Alkalinema sp. FACHB-956: one gene and its partner. The protein of the gene in region 1 interacts with the protein of each later gene in a pairwise test. Links are inferred from orthologs where the notes say so. Each region holds a gene or a part of one and is shown on either strand. Other genes may lie near its edges. The genes, in order: H6G21_RS19365 and ftsZ.

Region 1 (10,260 bases):
TGGCAGTTCCGGCAACTTGACCGGGTGGAAGTCGGCCAACCCATTCGCCAAGGCAATAAACGGATCCCCGGTGAATTCATGCTGGGAGCCATCGCGATAGGTCTGCACGGTGCGATCGCCCCGCGCTTCCATAATCCACAGCGGATCGCAGCCCAAAAAGCTGTAGCGACCCACCGTTTCCCCGCCTTCCACCGATTCCAATAGAAAGTTGTAGGGGCGATCGCTACAGACCCGATACCAAGCAGAAACGGGCGTATCTAAATCCGCAACCCACTCTTGGTACACGGGAACAAAATTACCTTGCTGGGCTAACTTAGAAAACTGATTAAAGTCAGGAAAAATCATGGGGTTTCTACTCAAGATCGATGAGACGGCAGACAATGGAAACACAGATGGCTAGTTGTAGCGATAGGGCAAACTATTGGGCGGCATCCGCCCATCCCTTCCATCCGATCGTCCACAGATTCTGCATCACCCTAGTCATGATTGCTGGAGAATTCTACTCTAACGATTGTACGAGTTAACGTCCCAGTTCCCTGAAAAATCTTCCTGCTTCGCGGGATGTCCCTTGCAACCGACTCCATGCAGCAAACCCAATCCCAGCAGCAGCCCCAATCCCAACCCAGAAACCCTAATAAAACCTAATAAAAAATTGTGGAGACACCCTAAAAGAGCATCTCCACAATTATGCTGAGTCCAGCTAGTCAGGCTCTAGAAAGCAAATTACGGATCGATCGTCCGCTTGCCACTGAACTTCAGCGTAGAAGGGTTGGGGTTGGAACCGATGTTACGGGGTACATGGTTCACAATTTCCCGGCCAGCGTTCACCTTTTCAGGGAAGACGCCGTCAGCAGGGTGCAGGTATTGGATCTCACCATTGGGATAAACCCGGTAGATCTTGTAGTTGGTGATTTTAAACTTCGTCTTGAGTTGGGTCCCAAGCGCTAGGCAGTGCTCTTTGCGAGCGAGGTATACCAGGTTCTCACCCTCATGCATGGTTGCCGCACCACCCATGGGCATTTCGAACACTTGGGACTTTTTACTTTCCCAGGTGATGGCATACTTCTCTTCAACCTCAGCCTTGGTCAGCAGGCCGCCGGTGCTGCCCGGAAAGATGGGCGCTTTTCCAGTAAGCGTTTCTGACATGGTTCTCTCTCTAAGAACATTTTCCGCAATTCTACCTTTCAGACTTCCCTGGTTTAGCGAGTTCGTTGGGATCTGTAACAGTTGTTAATACCTATCCAGTTCCTAGGCCGCTTTGTCCTTCCATATAACCCTCCTAGGCCGATCGAAACCCCATTTTCCTTGGGATCCAGAGAACACTCTACAGAATGATCCTTAGGATTTATTAATCGTTTGGCAATCATCTGTAAAGGAGCCAGGTCGGGATTCAGGATCGATTGATCTGCCAGTCATCCCTAAGCGGCCCTTAGTCTTTGCTTAAACCTTCGTGACAAGGCCTATGACGAGCCCTGTGACAAGCTTTGTCATAAGCCTTGTCATCAGCTTCGGAATAGCTTCCATCAGCCTCGGTTAATAACCTCGGAGCCGCTTCACCAAGGTTTCCAGCCGATGCCGTGCTTGGGGCAATTTCTCAATGACCGTCGGACTGAGTTCCCGTGCCATGGGGATGGGCGATTCCAACGGATATTCGTTGCCATAGCCCAGCATTCCTACAGTGTTACGCATCCGATCGGCCAAAAAGAGGGCGATCGCGCGATAGAAGTGAGCAGCGAAGTCTCCATCCTCTTCCAGTTTGCGCTGCAATGACTCCCGAGGAATCGCAAAGACTAAGCTATCGCGCTCCGCAGTCACCGTCGCCATGGGGGGGCGGGCGTCTAGGAACGAGATTTCTCCCACCACATCCCCACTGGTCAGTTGAGACACCTCAATCCCTTGATGGGACTCGATCGTAACTTTGAGGAGACCGCTCAACACGATATAAAAGGCATCGACGGGGTGACCTTCTTCAATGAGCTGGGTGCCTGCTGGAAGCTGCTCCTTCCGCCCCACGTACAGCATCCAATCCATATCGCTATCACTCAATTCTCCCAACAAGAAGAATATTTTTCGCATAGGGCTGGCCGAGAAAGACAACTACGATGCGCGGCAAAAATTGCAGCAGAGGCAGAACATTATGGATCCTACCCAAGGGCTAAACCAACATCCTTCCGATGAATTTTCCGTAATCCAATGATAAATCCTCCGTACTTTTGTCCAATAGCCTTTCCCCCGTCAAGCCCCATGACTGGGTCTCTAGTTCAGAAATACCTAGTAGACAATTTGCGAGTCTTCATCCAGTATCAACAACAATCCTACGCTGCCCTAAGATAGGATCCCTAAGGTCATAAACCTATGACTTGCGACCATTGGTCTAGGACTCAGATCGGAAAGTTCGAGATCTGAAAGTTTAGGATCTGAAATTCTGAGTGGCAGCGTAGCGGGAAGCATCCAGCCCATTGATCACCCATTGATCATTAGATGATCAGTCAACTGGTGCCATCCTTGTTCTTAAAGTCTATCGAGGTTGAGACTGACGGGGGGCGATTACATAGAAAATCTTCTGATTTACTGAAAAGTCAACCCACGAGAATCCCACCCGTTCAGCCTCTGGCAAACGTCTAATGGCAAACGTCTAACCTCCATTGGCTAACGGCCCTTCGCAGTTAACGAATCGCGTAAAGATCGCTGCCACCTTTGAGGGAGAAATGTAAGGAGTGCGCTAAATCCTTGCTAGAGCGGGTTGTAAATAACAGCAACCCCAAAAGAGAAAGCCCCGCAGAAATCCCAAAAACACCACGATAGCCCACAAAATCAGCCAGTCCGCCCACTAGAGGTCCCGCCAGAAAAACCCCAAGATCAAACCCCGCAATACATAGGCTAAAAATCCGTCCCCGTTCCCCAGGATTCGATCGATCGGCCAACAGCGTGATTGTAATGGGGAGTAACGTACCTCCACCAATTCCTTCCAGGAGTCCGGCCAAGATAAACAGATCGTTCCGGGGAGCCAACCACAACATCAACATTGAAATGCAATAGCAAGCGAGTCCCAGGGTAATAAAGCGCCCTCGACCGTAGCGATCGCTATTCCTTCCGGCTAAAAATCGCATCAGGAAGCTGGTCATGGCAGCAGAGGTATAAAACGTACCTGCTGTGACCGTCAGTTGAGTTTCGCGCAGATACAAGGGCACGAAAATACTGAGAATGCCAAAGGCCATACCCACAATCAGCAGGGTCAGCGTCGGAATTCGCAGGCGATCGCTCCAGAGAATCTGCCAAAATGGTTGCCCCTGGGAAGTCGCCACAGCCCCAGCGGGATAGCCTTCGGAAATTACCGGGGCCGTCTCCAACACCGATGGTGGCACTTGAGGAGATGCCCCGGTAGGCTGAACTGACCTAGGTTGGGGCTGGGTCGCAGCAACGCCCCCAATACCCAGGCCAAAGATTAAACTCAAACCCGCGATCGCACTGGCAGCCAGAAAGCAAAGGCTATAGCCCCATTGATGCAGCAACCAATCACCCAACAACGGCCCCAACGCCATTCCAATCGGGGTCACCAAGGTCATGTAACCAATCACTTCCCCTCGGCTCTGGGGCGGGGCGATGTCCGTCACCAAGGTACTGTAGGCCGTAGTAAAGGCCGCAATACTCAGTCCATGAAACACCCGCACCAGCAAAAGGAGTTCCTTCGGCTGGGTCAGAAAATATCCCAATGGCGCGATCGTGGCCGCCACAATCCCAATGAGAAGGACTAATTTGCGGCCTCGATGATCGGCCAAATGTCCCATGTGCGGACGAAAGAGCAACAGTCCAACGGCAAATGCAGCCATCACAATACCTAGTTCTTGAGCCGTTGCCCCGTTATCACGGATGTACAACGGCAAGACGGGCAGGAGACTAGCCATGCACATCCAAAATAAAAGTCCACAGGCAAATAATGCACTCAGACTACGGCGAATAGAAGGCGAAAGCTGCGCAATAGCACCCATGGTCAAGCAATAGCACCCATCAGCAAAGGTTTCAGTCTAAAAGCTCAGAGAGTCAAGCAGTTCAGAGATTCAAACAGTTCAGAGGTTCAAACAGAAGTTCTAGGATAGCAACTTAACTTAACAGTTGACAGAATCCCGGATAAATTCGCTTGAATAGAAAAATGAGCAGCAGACTGAATCCTCGGGCAACCATCCCATGATCTGCCTAGAGGGCATGTCCAGCATGGAGGGTGTTTCTAGAAAGTCCGATGGAATGCATGGGAATCAATCAGAATCTAGACACAATTGAAGGCACGATCGAATTCGATCGCGATCGGGGATAACAATGCTGCCAGAAGCAATGCAGAAATCATATAGAAAGGATGCAGAAATAAGTCTCTCTTCAAAAGAATATTGCGATCGGCAATCCATTTCATACACCAAATTGATTCCATACAAAATAAGTCCAGGCCATGGAACCATGACCTGGACTCGGTTTTAATATTCTAGCCTTCTATAAAATACAGTTCCCGCGATACAGCTTAAGAACTGTACAGCGTAAGAACGACTTGGCCAGAGGTTTTCATCAGAAAAACTAAACTTTTTGCTATCTATTACTAGGTTAATGGGGAGAAAACGGGAATTGTTGAAATCTATACATAACTTTAGGAAAGTCGCAAATTTTCGTTACAAGTGACCAGGCTTGGCTCCCCGCTTGGCTTTGCGCTTCCAGCACCTATCTCCCCATCCCCTTAGGATTTGATTGGTACGAGAGGCCCTAAGGCCATCGTCTTGCTCCATCAATGACCCTTCTCAGCCGAGATAACCACTTTCACAATACCTTTGAAAATGTAGCCTACAATGCAATTTAGGCCGGAACGGTATCGCGAGAACAACTGCAAAGCGGAAGGTTTCGCCCCAGCGACTCTACTGATTACCCAATTCTTTGGAACGGTTAGATGCGGCGCGCACGGCTTCAATTAACGCCGATCGCAGTCCCTGTTTCTCCAACTGTGCAATTCCCGCGATCGTCGTTCCACCCGGACTCGTAACCCGATCCTTGAGTTCTCCCGGATGCAGTCCTGATTCTTGTAATAATTGCGCCGTGCCTAACACAGTTTGAATGGCTAATTGCAGCGCGATCGGTCGGGGCAATCCTGCAGCCACACCACCATCGGCCAAGGCTTCCACCACGAGGGCCACATAGCCTGGGCCAGACCCCGACAAACCCGTTACCGCATCCATGAGCGACTCTGGAATTTCAATCACACTCCCGACCGTCTCTAAAATGGTGCGAGCCCGTTCGACGTGGTGAGGTTGGCTATGCTGTCCTCGCGCGATCGCGGTGACGCCAGCACCCACCTGCGCGGGAGTATTGGGCATGGCCCGTAGGATGGGTTGCTCGGGAAAAGCGGCTTCTAATTGTGCGATCGAGGTTCCCGCTAGAATCGACAGCAGCACCGCCGATGTATGTGGCAAGGAGGCTGTCAGCTCAGTTGCAACCTGAAAAAAAATCTGGGGCTTAATCGCCAGCAAAACGACATCACTCGCGAGGGCCGCTTCGGAGTTCTTTGAAGTGACTTGAACCCCGTACTGACTTTGCAAAAAGCTGCGACGATCGCCATTCGGCTCACTGACCAAAATTTCGATCGGTTGATATACAGATTTCATAATGAGGCGGGATATGAGCGCCTCGCCCATTACCCCGCCTCCAATCATGCCTAATTTAACCAAGGTCGTTTCGCTGAATAACAACTCTAAGTAACTTCCAGAAGGAACTCCTGGCAAAGCAACTTAGCCGCTATTACTGTACCATGCGAACTTGTTCCGTAGCCCAAGTGGGAGCTGCTGTCGTTGCGGGACGAGCAGGCCGTGCCGGTTGGGGCTGAGGCACTTCATGAATCACGCCGGACTGAGTGCTCACTTGGACACAACTGGGGGTGAAGAGGAAGATGCTTTCACCAATGCGTTCTTGGTGACCATCGATCGCGTAGGTACCACCAGCCACAAAGTCTACCGCCCGTTGCGCTTGGTCAGGGTCCATAATGGTGAGATTGAGAACCACAGACTTACGTTCCCGGAGAGATTGGATCACCTGGGGCATTTCCTCAAAGGAACGGGGTTCCATCACAACCACCTCAGAGATTCCATTTGCGGCACCCGGCATACCAATTACATTACCCATAGGGACTGTTGCAGCAGAAGTAGTATTTGTCGTAGCAGATTCAGTACTGGTCAAAGAAGAACGATCGCGGAAACGACGACGAGAGCGAGCATCATCTTCTTGAGCAGAAGCTGTGTTTTCTTCTTGGTAGAGATCCTGGTACTCTTGCCCATCCATCTCGTCGTACTCGTACTCGTAATCCATGGATTCGTTAAAACCAACAAAGTCACGAAGCTTACCGAAGATACCCATTATTCACACTCCATTACAACCAGAAACCACAGGGACAACACTTCATCTATTAAATAGATGCAAAAGTCTGTATAGACAGATACATCAGAAACCAAAATTTAAGAGGGAATACCCAAAACATGGAACACACTGCATCTCAAATCAATGGCCAGACCCCAGATAATTCTTTAGATGCACACCTGACCTGATTGAGGAGTAGAGTATATCGCCGTTGAATACTTCAGATCGAGTCGTGCAGAACAAAACAACTGAGTATTTACCGTGCGTTAAAGTTATACCTTACCTCAGGGGTTTGATCAATCCGTTATATGCCCATTGACAATTTCTTGAAAACCTGAATTTTACAAGTTATCTAGAAAAGCTGATAAGCAAATTTAGGCCAATCATGGAACCAGGTCAAATCTGCGCAGTCAATTGCTTTACAAACAGCAACAAATGAGTAGCCACTTCACTCAGAGAGATGAAATGCAAGTGTACTAGCTTGGCCTCCTTGAAACAAAAAAATGAATGATAAGGTTCAACTGCATTTTTACCTTTAAGAACAACATTCAACAGCACTGTAATAATTTATTCAGAATGCCGTGAACCTTGGTCTTGCAAGGAATAGAAAGATAACGTTCAACTTACATTTACAACGTTCCTAACCCGGTTTATTGACAGGCTCATCATCTCTACCGGATAAGTGATCTGCCCATCAAGAAATCAATCTTGTTACAGCAGACGAGCTTGCAGAAACTCGAAAGCTGACGTTAAATCACTAAGCTGTGGGTTAATGATTTATTCGATCGCCGCTTGAGTAAATCATGAGGATTGTGACTTGCACAATTCCAAGGTATTGACTCAAAGGGGGAACACCAGTGCACTCCAGGAACCGGTTGGGCGTTGTGGACAACAATCTAGCACAAAAAATCTGAACGGTCTACTAGATATAGAGATTTTTTGGACTTTTTTCTGAAGAACACGCCAGGGGTAGCGCTATCAACGCAAAACGCAGGGTTAGGGCTGCTGTGATCGATTATCGAAGAGAATCCGACCAGGCCGAATCATTGTAGCGCCAGATGCGATCGCAAGTTGATAATCTTCAGACATTCCCATGGAAAGTTCCCGAAGATTGAGGCGCGGCCAAGCCTGCTGATTGATGGTGGTGGCCAAGTCACGGGCCTGTTGGAACAACCCGCACAAATCTGCTTCAGATAACCCCAGCGGCGGAATCACCATCAGTCCAGCAATATGAACCTGGTCTAGCTGGTTCAGTTGGGGCAGATCCGCCAGTAGTTGTTCCACGCTCCAGCCAGATTTATTGGGATCGGGTCGCAATTTAACTTGGAGACACAGGTGGGGGGGAGACGCTAATGCCCCCGCCAAACGATCGATCCGCTCCGCCAGCTTCAGGTTATCCACCGAATGAATCCATTGAAACCGTTCTAACGTTTTGGCCACTTTATTACTTTGCAAATGACCAATAAAATGCCAAGTCACATCCTGGAGGTCAGCCAATTCCGCTTGCTTTTGCACAGCTTCCTGTAACCGACTTTCCCCAAAGTGGCGAAGTCCTGCGGCATAGGCAGCTCGCATTTGTTCCACGGACGCTTGTTTGGTCACCGCAATGGTGGTGACATGGGCAGGAATGCTCTGCTGAAATTGGCAAATGTGATGGACAAGCAAGTCAAAGGCGATCGGCTCCATTCGGGTTGAACTATTGATTCGAGTTGAACTATTGATTCGGGTTGAACTATCTACATGACGAGGAGACGAGGAGACTGAATCGCACTCAGGGACTCAATCATAGGAGCCCTAGCGCAGCCAATCCCGGTGGAATCTTGACTGGGATGGAACGCTTCACTGAGATGGAAACTTCACTGAAAGGTTTGCCGATGAACAGCAACTAGCTGAGTATATTCTTGCGGAGTTCCTTGACGACGTAGCCATCGCATACGGTTCTCGACCAGAATTTTGGCATCTGCTCGACTGATAGAGTCAAATTGCAACCCGCCGGACCCGTTACTGACGATGAAAAAGAGTCTTTGAGCATACAAGGTCGTAAACAGTTCCTGGTGCTCTTCAATCAAACAGACTCGAAACAGCAAACCAAAGGTGGGATGGTTGAGATAGGATTCAATGCCCATTCAAGAATATTGTCGCGAAAGGATGAATACCGAGAAGACAGTTACAACCGTAACCGTTTTCGATTCGTTTTCGATTGAAAACTTAAACTTAAAAATTGTAAATAAAAAATGCGCGACTGCTCAGATAATTTCGCCGCTAGGCGGGAAATCACTGCTAGATGGGAGATCCAACACGACAACCGCACCATCACGACCCACTGCCAGCTTGCCTGCGATTACTTGAATCCCTTTAATCCATTAATCCACGGTGAGCCCAGTTTGGTGAACCCACCCGCAGAACCCATGCATCCCTCGGGGCGGCTGGAACGCGCTTGGCGCAATGATCCCCGGCTTGTTCACCAAGCTTAGTTTAACTTGTCGTAGGCGATAGCAAAAAGGCCAACAGTTCGCGATTCACCGTCTGAGGGGCTTCTTGCTGAATCCAATGGCCACAGTTAGGAACAAATTTGAGCTGGAAGGAAGCGCTTACCACTCGCCGTAAGTCCTCAGCCAACGATCGGCTTAACACCGCATCTTCATCACCCCAAAGCACCAAAGTCGGAGCGGTAATCGGCGGGGTTGCGGATCCCCAACCTTTGATCCAGGTCATCGGAGAGAGAAATTGGCGGTAATAACTGAGAGCGGCGGCGATCGCGCCGGGCTTTTGAAGGGCTGCTTCGTACATCCTCGTGTTTTCCTGCGTGAAGACCCCCTTGCGAACGGCCAGTCCTCGGAAAACATTCTGAACGAATTCCTGAAGATTATTTTGAATCACCCATTCCGGCAATCCAGGGATCTGAAAGGCAAAGAGGTACCAACTACGCTGCAACTGATCCAGATTGCGGGCCAGATAGGGCAAAAAGCGTTGGGGATGGGGAGCGCTCAATATGGCGAGGCGCTCCAGCGACTGGGGAAACTGCTGGGCAAAATTCCAGGCGATCGCGCCGCCCCAGTCATGGCCAATAACATGGGCACGGCCATATCCCAAGGTTTGAATCAATCCCTGGATATCTGCCGTTAAGGTCGCGAGATCATAACCACTGTCGGGTTTGTCCGAGTCGTTATAGCCCCGTAAATCAGGCACAACGACCCGAAAATGCTGAGCCAAGGCCGGGATTTGATATCGCCAGGAATACCAAAATTCAGGAAAGCCATGCAAAAGGACAACCAGTGGACCGTCTCCCTGTGTCACACAGTGAAGACGGATCCGATTAGTCTCAACAAATTGATGATGCCACACGAGATGATCCCAATAAACAACCCGTGCGATCGCCGTTAAGAAGACCTAAATAGCTGCTCCAATCAATTGAGGCTCGGCAGCCTGAAACGGAAACTTGATCAGGTCAGCCAATTCTTGAAGTTGGCTAATGGCTTCCGCCCCTTCCAGCTTCATAAGTTCCCGATCGTCTCGCATCTCTGTCCAAGTGATGCCATAGTCCGAAACCAGGAACCGAATTAAATGATTCTCTCCCAAGCTCACCATAAAGGAGGCACTATTCATTTCACCGCCGCAGGTATAGCAGGATGCTAGATAGCCGCGATTCTCGAGAACGATCGCCAGTGCTTGGAGGTTCATCACAAGATCCTGGACGAATTGACGATGTTGATCTGCAAGTCTTGTGAACACAGTGGGACTCCATTCACCACTAACAATTCTAAAACTTTTCTTAAGATTCTCACTCTAACCTGAGAACCAATCTATTGAACTCCGTGGATGAATAAAAGTAAGGTCAAAAATATTACAAACCCTAGTGTCCTACATCCTAACGCC
Region 2 (10,327 bases), on another replicon or contig:
GTCGCTTTTTGGATTCCTCTGTCTGGCGAAATATAGCTACTTTGGCTGGAAATTCCTCGATCGTTTGGATACATCAGCCGCCGTACAGACTGCCCTAGCCCAAATCCCCCCCCAGGCTGCGGTACTGACCACCCATGACATCGTGCCCCACCTGACCCATCGGGCCCAAATTGACTTCACTAAGGGCGACTATTCTTTACGGCTCGATCGTTTTGATGCGGTGCTATTGAATCTCAAACATCCGGGATTTGGCAGCGATCGAAACTATGCTCACGTTGTCCTACAGCAGGCTCAAAACACCCCTTCCCTCCAGCGCATCTTTACCCAGGATGAAGTCTATCTTTTTCTCCGTAATTTTCCGGATCATCCCAAAGAGTGATGTGTCTAAAGTAACTATAAATTTCGAATAAATACGGACATTATGTGGACACCGCCTGAAGGACTTGCGAACCTCTCCAATGTTGATGTAAAGCTTCTGCAAAGAAACCCTGCCCCACGGTTGTCAGGCCAGTGGAAATTAGTGTTTACTCTGGTAGTGAGAAAAACCACTTAAATAGGTGATTGACCTTTCCTATTACGTGACAATCATCTAGTACTTGACACACCATCAGTCCCTTTCTTGGGATGGAGGTTTGTTGGAACCCAGGGGGTCTACAGTTTAAAGGCTGCATTTGCCAACTGCTACACCGTCGTCAGGGATTTAATCTCTCGCGTAAGTAACCTGAAAGTTGACACCCGAAAGTTGACGCTTAACAGTTAACAATTGTGTTTCACTGCAAATGCATTGGGACGGAGAATAAATGTTGAATCTAGAGTCCTCGCAGGAAGGGTACATGCCCGAAGCTCATTCACTTCCGGCTTCAATCCTCAAAGTACCTAACCTCTTAAATGACGAGATTTCCACCTTAGAGAAATCTGCGACATACATTGGAGAAGACGGTGATAACGACCAGCCGTTCGCGTCTGAACTCCGTTATTCCTACTACATCCAAGCCACTCGGATTGAGCATCGGGCTTTCCTGACGACCAATCTGCCCACCATGGGCGAAGCTCAGGTGACGGATGTGGGCTCCACCTGGTTGATTGGCCGGAGTCGCAATTGCGCGATCGTGGTACCGGATCGATCGATCTCCCGTTGCCATGCCGTCATCAGCCATGATCCTCAGTACGGCTTCTATGTGATGGACGTCGGTAGCAGCAATGGCACCTTCCTCAATCAGCAGCGTTTAGCGGTGCTCAAACGATACCCAATCAAAGATGGCGATATTCTCACGCTCTGTCATCTGCGCACTGAATTTTTTATCCACCCTCGCTAGCCGCCTATTTTTTTGCGGGCAGTCTTCTTCCTAGCCATGCTTCTTCCTAGCCATGCTTGGTAGACGTGCAAGGCTGTAGGTTGACTGATTGACCGAGCATGCAGTGGACTGTGCCCCCTAGCTAGAGGATGCCTCTGGAGGGTGATTGGAGAGTGAGAATGCTTGAAAAGCGCATGACTTAATGTTCATGACTTAATATTCATGACTCAAGATGTTCATGACTTAAGGTTCATGATTTCATGTCGACGCTTCCCGGCTAGTTAAGTGTGGCCAATGCTAACTGAATTGGCCAATTGCAACAATACCGTTCCCGAAATTTTACCGTTCCCAAAATTTTCCCCGAAAATAGCCTGTTGAATCAGGCAGTCTAACCTGCTGCCATCTGAGTTGCCTCCAGGGTGGAGACTTCTTGGAGCTGAATCGTATCTTCACGAGGATCGGCTCGCACAACTTTAACTTGAAAGCGATCGCCCAATTCGATCGAACGGTTGAGACGCATGGCTAGTTCCAGACCCAAGTCTTCCAGCAGGACTAAGCACAGACCTTCATGTTCGCGGAGCCAGCGCAGCATTAGGGTAGACCAGACTTCGTGGGTGTTGCGTCGAAGGTACTCCAGTCCCCAGTAGCGATTGGTTTGGCGCTCCACCAAAGCCGCTTCTTGAACATTACTGGCAATGCTCAAGACTAAATCTTGCATTTGTTCCGCAGAGAACGGCAGCGATTCTCCTCGCAAATGGGCTTTGATTTGGAAGTGAGCAAGTAAGTCACTGTAGCGCCGAATCGGTGAGGTGACCTGTGTATAGGTATCCAGCCCCAAGCTGGCATGGCGAGAGGGGGTGATGCTCAGTTCACTCCGAGGCATACAGCGCCGAATGGCACAAGCTCTCGCAGGCCCCGCCGGAACTTGTAATAACTCTTCATCGGATGGCAGTTCAGGTTGGGGCTGATTGCGAAATAGCAACGGTAGGCTATGGATTTGACCATAGCGAGCAGCAACTTCTCCAGCCAAAATCATCATCTCTGCCACCAGTTGCCGGGAGAAGCGATCGTCCAGCACCTGGATAATAATTTCTTCCCCATCGTTTTCCACTTTGATGGTGGATTCTGGCATGTTGATGCTGATTGCCCCCTGGGATTGTCGCCAGAGTTGCCGCTGCTTGGCCCATTTCGCGAGGCTCTCTAGCTCCGGTTCTGCCGTCACCCCCAATTCCAGCATCTCGTCCACATCCGCGTAGGTGAGGCGATAGGTAATTTTGATGTGGCTAGCGTGAATACTGAAGTCGCTCACTGCGCCATCGGCGTCTAACAAAATACCAAAACTGAGGGCACAACAGACAACCCCAGTGTTCAGACTCATGGGGCCTGTCGCCAGTTCCGTGGGGAACATGGAAATCATGCCCGTAGGTAGATAGAGGGTGGTACTGCGGCGGCGGGCTTCTAGATCTAAGGGATCACCGGGCAGGAGCCAGCGAGTCGGATCGGCAATATGGATCCAAATACGTTCAGAGCCATCGGGTAAATATTCAATACTCAGACCATCATCAATTTCGCGCGTACTTTCATCATCGATCGTGTAGACCTTCAGATGGGTGAGATCTAAGCGATCGGGATGCAAGTCTTGTGGCGGGGAAAGGAGGTACTGATGTGACAACTCTTGAACCTTTGGCGGAAAGTGAGTAGGAATTTGACTATGGCGAAGGAAAAGGTTTTCGTGGGGACTCCATAATCCTAATTCAACCAGAAGCCGAAATGCGCCTTGTGCCGTTTCAGGACGTTTGAGGGCCGCTAAGACCTCGATCGCAGCACTGCGATTGGGAGCATCATCACCAAAGGCGGCAAATTTTTCGAGGGCATCTAATCGGGGACGATCGCTGGGCTGCCAATCGGGCGTTTGCTCACCCGCAATCACCTGTTGCAACCGGGTCAAAAATCCTTCCCATTCCTGCTGGCGCTGGTTGGCGAGGGCAATTTGGCGCTGGATTTCCGCGACTTGACTGGCAGGCCGAGGTTCGTAGCGATCGCCCTTTTGCTTGAAATACAGTCGATCTTCTGCCAAGAGCAGATGGGCAATGTAGCAAAACTCTGGATCAGTCGAGGAAAACAGCAAGGTAGCCAATGCAGCGGGATCGGTGGACTCACCTTCTTCTACCAGAAGTTCCCAAGCTACTTCCAAACTTGAAGGATCCAGGGAGGACTGAACTCGCTGGGAAAAGGCAGCAATTTCCGTGGGCTTAAACGTCTGCCCGGTAACCGTGTATTCAATCTGGCGTGGATGGAGCGTCGAAGCTTGACCTCGTTCATCGATCACGACCCAGTGTTTTTTTCCTTCTGGGCGATCGATCACCGCAAGACGCCGTTCTCCGTTCACAACAAATTCAACCAGCGTTCCCTTTTCCATAGCAGGGCTTCATCCAGGCGAGCGTATACGACTTGAGTAACTAACCCCGAACCGTTCCAGGAAATAGCGGGTTGGTTTAATGATTACCACAATCACCAAACCCTCATTTCCGATCGGTCATTAGTCATCCATTTCTTATTGATGGAATCTTATTGATGAAAAAATAGTGCCAGCAATAGCTGTCTGCTAGCAAGCATTATTAACTAGCAAACATTAATTAACTAGCAAGAATTGTTATCTGGCAAGAATTGTTATCTGGCAAGCAATAAACGATTACTAGTGATTACTATTGTCAATTTGCAAAGGATTCAAATAAGACGAGGGATGATGGACTGTTTAATTGCGGCCATCACCCCTCAGATCTATCCCTAAGACTCGCTTAGCCTTCTTGGTTGATGAAGGGTAGCAATGCCAAAATTCTAGCTCGCTTGATGGCAACCGTCAGATCCCGCTGCTGTTTAGCGGTCAATCCTGTGATGCGACGAGGCAAAATCTTACCGCGCTCTGTAATAAACTTCCGCAGCAGGTCTACATCTTTGTAATCAATGGGATCGCCCGGTTTAATGGGAGAAATGCGACGACGAAAATAAGCCATGGTGTTTCACTCGATGAATTGGACAGAACGGAGATTCTGAGTTTTGTTTGGAGCGATCGCCCCCTCAAAACTTCCAAAGGATTTGCCAGGAGAACTGGTGTATCAAATCCGAGCCTTCGCTAAGTTTGCGAAGCTCTGGTCGTCAAGCTCGCTTTAAAGGCACTTAGGACGACTAATCTCACAACTACTTAATTTCGCGGTGAACGGTATGCTTGTTGCAATGGGGGCAGAACTTCTTGAGTTCTAGCCGGCTGGTGGTGTTCCGACGATTCTTCATCGTGGTGTAACGGGACACCCCTGCAGAACGCTTATCTGGATTGGTACGGCACTCCGTACACTCCAGCGTAATGATTATTCTTACGCCTTTGTTTTTAGCCATGATTCACAACCTTAAGGGCTGGTATTTATTCAGACACAAATAACCATTATTTCACAGGAAGGTCTAGTTTGAAAGTAATCTGCAAGGGGTTTTGCCAGTTTTTTCAGAAGAACAGCTTGCGTTAGTCGAGCAAAAGCACCCCTATCATCCCTGACTGGTGGTTAGGAAAGCTCGATGGGTCGATCGGGGCATCACCTCGGGGTTCAAATTTTCATGCAATTTTTTGCTCAAATATTATTCAAATATTGTTCAAATTGTATTGTTCAAATTGTTCAAAATTGTGGGTCTATGTTGGCAGTTGAAACGGCGGAGTCTTTGATTTTTCAAGCAGTCCAAGTGCCGGATGCAGCGGTTGATTGTGATTGGGTACCGTTATTGGAGGCGATCGATCGCGTTTTGGCACAGCCTGTGAGCAGTGAGTTGGATTTTCCCCATTGGGATAATTCTGCAATGGATGGCTATGCGGTGCGCTATGACGATGTAGCAACAGGGCAAGTGGCAACAGGGCAAGTGGCAACAGGGCAAGTGGCAACAGGGCAACCTGGGGCAATCACCCTGGCCGTGGTTGAAGAGATTCCGGCGGGGGTTGCCCCCCAACAAACACTGCAACCGGGACAGGCGGCCCGCATTTTTACGGGGGCGATGCTGCCCTTGGGAGCCGATACGATCGTGATGCAGGAAAATACCCAGCGCCAAGGCGATCGGGTCACGATCTTAGTCCCCCCCCGTCACCTAGGGGAATTTGTCCGGCGGCGGGGTGGTTTTTACCAAGCGGGACAACCGTTGTTAGCGGCGGGAACTCGTCTAGGAGCCGCAGAAATTGCGGTTCTGGCAGCCGTGCAATGTACCCAGGTACCGGTCTATCAGCGGCCCAAGGTGGCCATTCTCTCCACCGGCGATGAACTGGTGACACCAGACCAGCCGTTACAGCCGGGACAGATTGTGGATTCCAACCAATACGCTTTAGCGGCTTTGGTGCAACAGTCGGGAGCGGAGGTGTTGCGTTTGGGCATTGTGCCCGATGATCCCGCTGCGTTGCAAGCGGCCATGGAAGCCGCGATCGCCCAAGCAGATATCGTAATTTCTTCCGGTGGGGTCTCCGTCGGGGATTATGACTATGTGGATGGAATTTTAGAAGCGCTGGGCGCAACGATTCAGATTCGATCGATCGCGGTTAAACCCGGCAAACCCCTCACCTTTGCGACCCTGCCTAATACGCTGTATTTCGGCCTGCCTGGAAACCCAGTCTCTGCCTTGGTGACATTTTTACGGTTTGTTCAACCGGCTTTGAAACGACGATCGGGACTGGCAACGGGCTGGCAACCGAACTTCATCACGGCCAAAACGGGTTGTGATCTCAAGTCCGACGGCAAGCGTGAGTCCTACCTTTGGGGCAAGGTCACCTTCCAAGCCGGTGAGCTTTGCTTTTCGCCCGCTGCGGGAGGCCATAATTCGGGTAACTTGATTAACCTCGCAGGCTGCAACGGTCTCGCCAGGATCCCCATCGGCGCAACGGCGATCGCTGCAGGAAGCGACACATCAGTGTTGTTGATGCAGGGCATTGTGTAGATGCCCCAGTTTACGGGGGGTGCAACCACTCCTTGAACCCGGAAAACCCACAAAAAAGGCACCCTACAGGGTGCCTGAAACCAGAACAGAAAACTTTGAATGAGTAATCACGTTGAATTGCGTTGCAGCTAGCCTCGGGGTGGACGACGACGCTGCAAAAACTCAGGAATATCTAACCCCCCAGGCGTTGGTGGTGCAGGCTTGGGGGTGCGGGGTTCCGGTAAGGGTAATCCGCCAGCATTGGTTTCCGATTTGGGAACCGATCGCTTGGGTGTAGCCGTAGGTCGGGTGGCTGCTTGCACTTGGGTCTCCCCAGAGAATCCTGTGGCAATGACCGTAATCCGGACTTCACCCTGCATCCGCTCATCAATCACAGCGCCAAAGATGATATTGGCATTGGGATCAACGACTTCATAGATAATCTCCGCAGCAGCATTCACTTCATGGAGGGTGAGGTCATGGCCACCGGTAATGTTAAACACGACGCCCCGCGCACCGTCGATCGACGCTTCCAACAAGGGCGAAGAGATAGCAGCCATCGCGGCTTCCCGTGCCCGAGACTTGCCGGAGCCAATGCCAATGCCCATCAAGGCCGATCCCGCATCTGCCATCACAGCCCGCACATCGGCAAAATCTACATTGACTAAGCCCGGAATGGTAATGATGTCGGAAATCCCCTGCACCCCTTGGCGTAGAACATCATCGGCTGTCCGGAACGCTTCTTGCACCGGGGTCGATTCCGAAATCACGGACAAGAGCTTGTCATTGGGAATGATGATTAAGGTATCCACTCGCCCTTGCAAGGCCGCGAGTCCCTCTTCCGCTTGATTGGTGCGTCGCCGCCCTTCAAAGGTAAACGGACGGGTCACAACTCCAACGGTCAGTGCTCCAATTTCCTTAGCCACTTCGGCAACGATCGGCGCAGCTCCGGTGCCTGTACCGCCCCCCATACCCGCTGTAATAAATACCAGGTCAGACCCTTCTAGGGCCGCTGCAATCTCATCACGAGACTCTTCTGCAGCCTTCTGCCCGATCGCGGGATTACCGCCCGCCCCGAGACCACGGGTTAATTTTTGACCGATTTGCAGTCGCTTTTGGGCAGAGGACTGGGTCAACGCTTGGGCATCGGTATTGATTGACCAAAATTCAACCCCGGTCACTTCACTGGCGATCATTCGATTGACAGCATTGCCGCCACTTCCGCCTACGCCAATTACTTTAATTTTGGCAATACTGCTGGGCACGATGTCACCACTCCTTAATTCCTCTCCGGGCACCACTTTGACATTTCCCCCTGAATTACTGGATGAACTGATACTGCGGAGAGAGTTGGAGCTATCCCCTACCGACGCAAACTTCGAGACTCCATCCTCATGGGAGCCTATATCCGCATGGGAACGAATCTGACCGGGCTCAAGCGACTCGTTGAGGGTCAGTGGAGTGGAATTTGACTCATTGTTAAGCGTCATTGGAACTACGGGCGGAACTTATAAACAATTTTTTGACTCCAGGTAGCAACGCATCACCAGGGGGTAACTGGCTAACCGGAACACCAATTCTACTAAATCTTCAACAGCAAAACCGTCGATTCGCCATCAAGTTCGGTTTAATTGTGCCATGAGATTACGGGAAATTCTGCCACAGTTCGATCGCTATGGGGTACTAATTTTTCCGGAGCTTTTTGCAGCACGCAGTTTCAGGATAGGCGTATTGGGATTTCGCAAATCGAGATATTCCATAGAACCCGCGGTTTTATTCCGAGACAGATCCCGCATACGATCGAGGACTCGAATTTGGTTGCCAAACTGATTGCCATAGGCTCCGAGGTGTACAGTCCCTAATTCAGTTTTGAGGATTAGGTTTCCAGGGTTCTGCCAATTAATGGCCTGGACCGTGATGGGGCTGCGGCTAATGATGGGGTAGAAGCGATCCCAATGGGGTTGATAGGTATCAGGATTCCCAATCACTTGGAGGGGCGGCAATTGGAGATTCTGTTCAACGGCTGTATAACTTTCCAAGGGGATCCAGCGCCCATGCTCATCCAATAAGCCAGACGGTTGCCCCGTAGCCGCTCCCTTTGAGGCGGTGTCTCTAGAAGGGTTACTGCTAGGGGCCTTGTCCTCCTTGGAGATAGATGCTTGACCATTAGGCCCAGGACTCGTGTTGCGATCGGCCTTGCTCGCTTCCCCTGGAGGAGTCAACCAAGCTTGGGCAACGGGTTTACGTTCACGGATACGCACGGTTAACCCTGGGGGGAAGAGATGGCGCTCTACGCTCACCTCGGCGATGGGGGCCTTGTCCTTTAAGGTCTCAGCAATTTTGGTCGGTTGCACCTTACTGAGGGACTCAGGATAGTTGATCGGTAGCAGGGATCGTACCGTTTTTGCAGCTAGGAACTGATTCCCTTCAATCTTGACCTGAGCAGGGTTTCGAATGACCCAATTAGGCTGAGTCACCGCCCATAGGGAGGTTCCGGCAAGCCCGAGAACCACAAGCGATCGCCAAGACATTTTGAGGGTGCGGTTACGTCGTTGTCGCCGCAGTTGTTGCCTTCGTTGAGAAAGTTCGTGCCGAGAAACGGGAGCAATGCCAGCCATGGTGTCTAGAAGGAGGAAGATTGGCGGAGCGACGAATTGCGCGGACAATTCGCACTGCTAATGCGGGGGCGGCTTGACTGGGGATTGGTACTGGAAAGGGTAATCAAGATTGAGTGGGTCAAATCGCCAAAAAATTTGTCCCTATATTTAAGCATGGTCAGTCCAAATGGCACGGCTGAGATTTTCTCATTACGAAGGCACGCTCTAGCTAAATCGTCGTCTCTACCGAGGACGCGAACAAGCAGCTTAACGGATTAGGTGACTGGATACCTGAATAACTAGATACCTGGATACCTGGATAACTCAACTAGCAAACCAGCCCCGATCGTAAAGCCCGCACCGCTGCTTGTGTCCGATCGTCAGCGCACAATTTATTCAAAATATTGCGGACATGGGTTTTCACCGTACCGACCGTGATGAAGAGCTTATCTGCGATCGCAGCGTTGCTGTAGCCGTCCACAATCAGTTGGAGAACTTCCAACTCCCGCTCGGTTAAGGGGTAGGATTCCGTTGGCTCAGTGGGGGTAGGGGGTAGGGCCGCATTGCGCCCTGCCATCGCGGGCTGCTGGGACTGACGCAGAACAATGCGGGCGATCGCCGGATCAATCCAAGAATTCCCTTCATGGGTGACCCGTAGGGCTTCCACCAATTGATCCAGGCTGACATCCTTCATGCAATAGGAATCTGCGCCAGCGGCAAAGGCTGCCATTACAACGTCTTCCGTATCCTGAAGCGTCAAAATCAAAATTTTGGTTGGGGAGTTCTCTGACGGCTGTGCCTGTTTAAACCGTTTTGTCAACTCAATGCCATCCATATCGGGAAGACCAATATCCACAATGGCCACGTCAGGCTTAGCGATCGTCAGCAAACGCAGCCCATCGGCCCCATTGGATGCCTCGCCAATGACCCGAAAACCCGATCGTTGTTGGAGTGCAGTCCGCATGCCGACACGGGTTAAATCGTGATCTTCTATCAGCGCGATTCGAATGTCGTTCATTAGAGTTAACTTCCACCCATTTGCATAAGGATACTTACCCAAAGACTGCCCTGAATTCTGCCATCTGCATCACTGTGGTCACCCGCTCCTTCAAAAGTTTAAACGGACACCCAAAATTCCCAAAACGTGAGGAAATCCCTTAGCGGTGCAGATCTGGTTAACCCCTATTTCGTGCTCAATCGTAGCCGTTTATTCTCGCCCACCTCACCCTAAATGATGAAGGAATTGAGAGTAAACTTCACAAGTCCCCTCGAGATTGACTGCAATTGCAGCGGAATTGAGTGCTTATGGTCAATTTGTTGCCATAAGGTCAACTCATGATGAATCTCGTGCGATCGTGTCTACGGATCTCCCATGTCTCCCATTTGACTCCTATGCATCCACCCTAGGTAGATTCTCAAGAGTTTTGGGCTTGATGGTTCCGATTAGAGTACCTCAATCAGTGTATTTTCGAGTCTTTTGTATCTATTCGAGAC

Evidence for each region.
Region 2: the proteins of H6G21_RS19365 (region 1) and ftsZ interact in binary tests that used the Bacillus subtilis proteins (3 or more experiments, as listed by UniProt). The link is inferred for Alkalinema sp. FACHB-956 from one-to-one orthologs.

The regions. Positions count from the first base shown.
Region 1 is NZ_JACJRC010000022.1:9,301-19,560, forward strand. What follows is about bases 4,581-7,394. They hold H6G21_RS19365 (cell division protein SepF), read right to left. Parts: upstream 6,388-7,394; coding sequence 5,773-6,387; downstream 4,581-5,772. Other genes in these bases: proC (pyrroline-5-carboxylate reductase), read right to left, coding at 4,896-5,687; H6G21_RS19370 (YggS family pyridoxal phosphate-dependent enzyme), read right to left, coding at 7,381-7,394. Also shown: trpE (anthranilate synthase component I), read right to left, coding at 1-345; H6G21_RS19340 (photosystem I reaction center subunit II PsaD), read right to left, coding at 724-1,146; H6G21_RS19345 (cyclic nucleotide-binding domain-containing protein), read right to left, coding at 1,534-2,076; H6G21_RS19350 (MFS transporter), read right to left, coding at 2,667-3,989; H6G21_RS19355 (hypothetical protein), read right to left, coding at 4,265-4,423; more of H6G21_RS19370, read right to left, coding at 7,395-8,070; transcriptional coactivator PipX, read right to left, coding at 8,241-8,510; H6G21_RS19380 (hypothetical protein), read left to right, coding at 8,619-8,858; H6G21_RS19385 (alpha/beta fold hydrolase), read right to left, coding at 8,860-9,729; H6G21_RS19390 (DUF1815 family protein), read right to left, coding at 9,775-10,116. UniProt on the Bacillus subtilis protein: Cell division protein that is part of the divisome complex and is recruited early to the Z-ring. Probably stimulates Z-ring formation, perhaps through the cross-linking of FtsZ protofilaments. Its function overlaps with FtsA.
Region 2 is NZ_JACJRC010000001.1:409,827-420,153, reverse strand. What follows is about bases 5,557-8,437. They hold ftsZ (cell division protein FtsZ), read right to left. Parts: upstream 7,727-8,437; coding sequence 6,386-7,726; downstream 5,557-6,385. Other genes in these bases: H6G21_RS01655 (FtsQ-type POTRA domain-containing protein), read right to left, coding at 7,910-8,437; glp (gephyrin-like molybdotransferase Glp), read left to right, coding at 5,557-6,257. Also shown: H6G21_RS01690 (DUF2079 domain-containing protein), read left to right, coding at 1-379; H6G21_RS01685 (FHA domain-containing protein), read left to right, coding at 834-1,316; H6G21_RS01680 (ribonuclease R family protein), read right to left, coding at 1,684-3,714; rpsR (30S ribosomal protein S18), read right to left, coding at 4,094-4,309; rpmG (50S ribosomal protein L33), read right to left, coding at 4,494-4,688; more of glp, read left to right, coding at 4,977-5,556; more of H6G21_RS01655, read right to left, coding at 8,438-8,902; H6G21_RS01650 (response regulator transcription factor), read right to left, coding at 9,162-9,851. UniProt on the Bacillus subtilis protein: Essential cell division protein that forms a contractile ring structure (Z ring) at the future cell division site. The regulation of the ring assembly controls the timing and the location of cell division.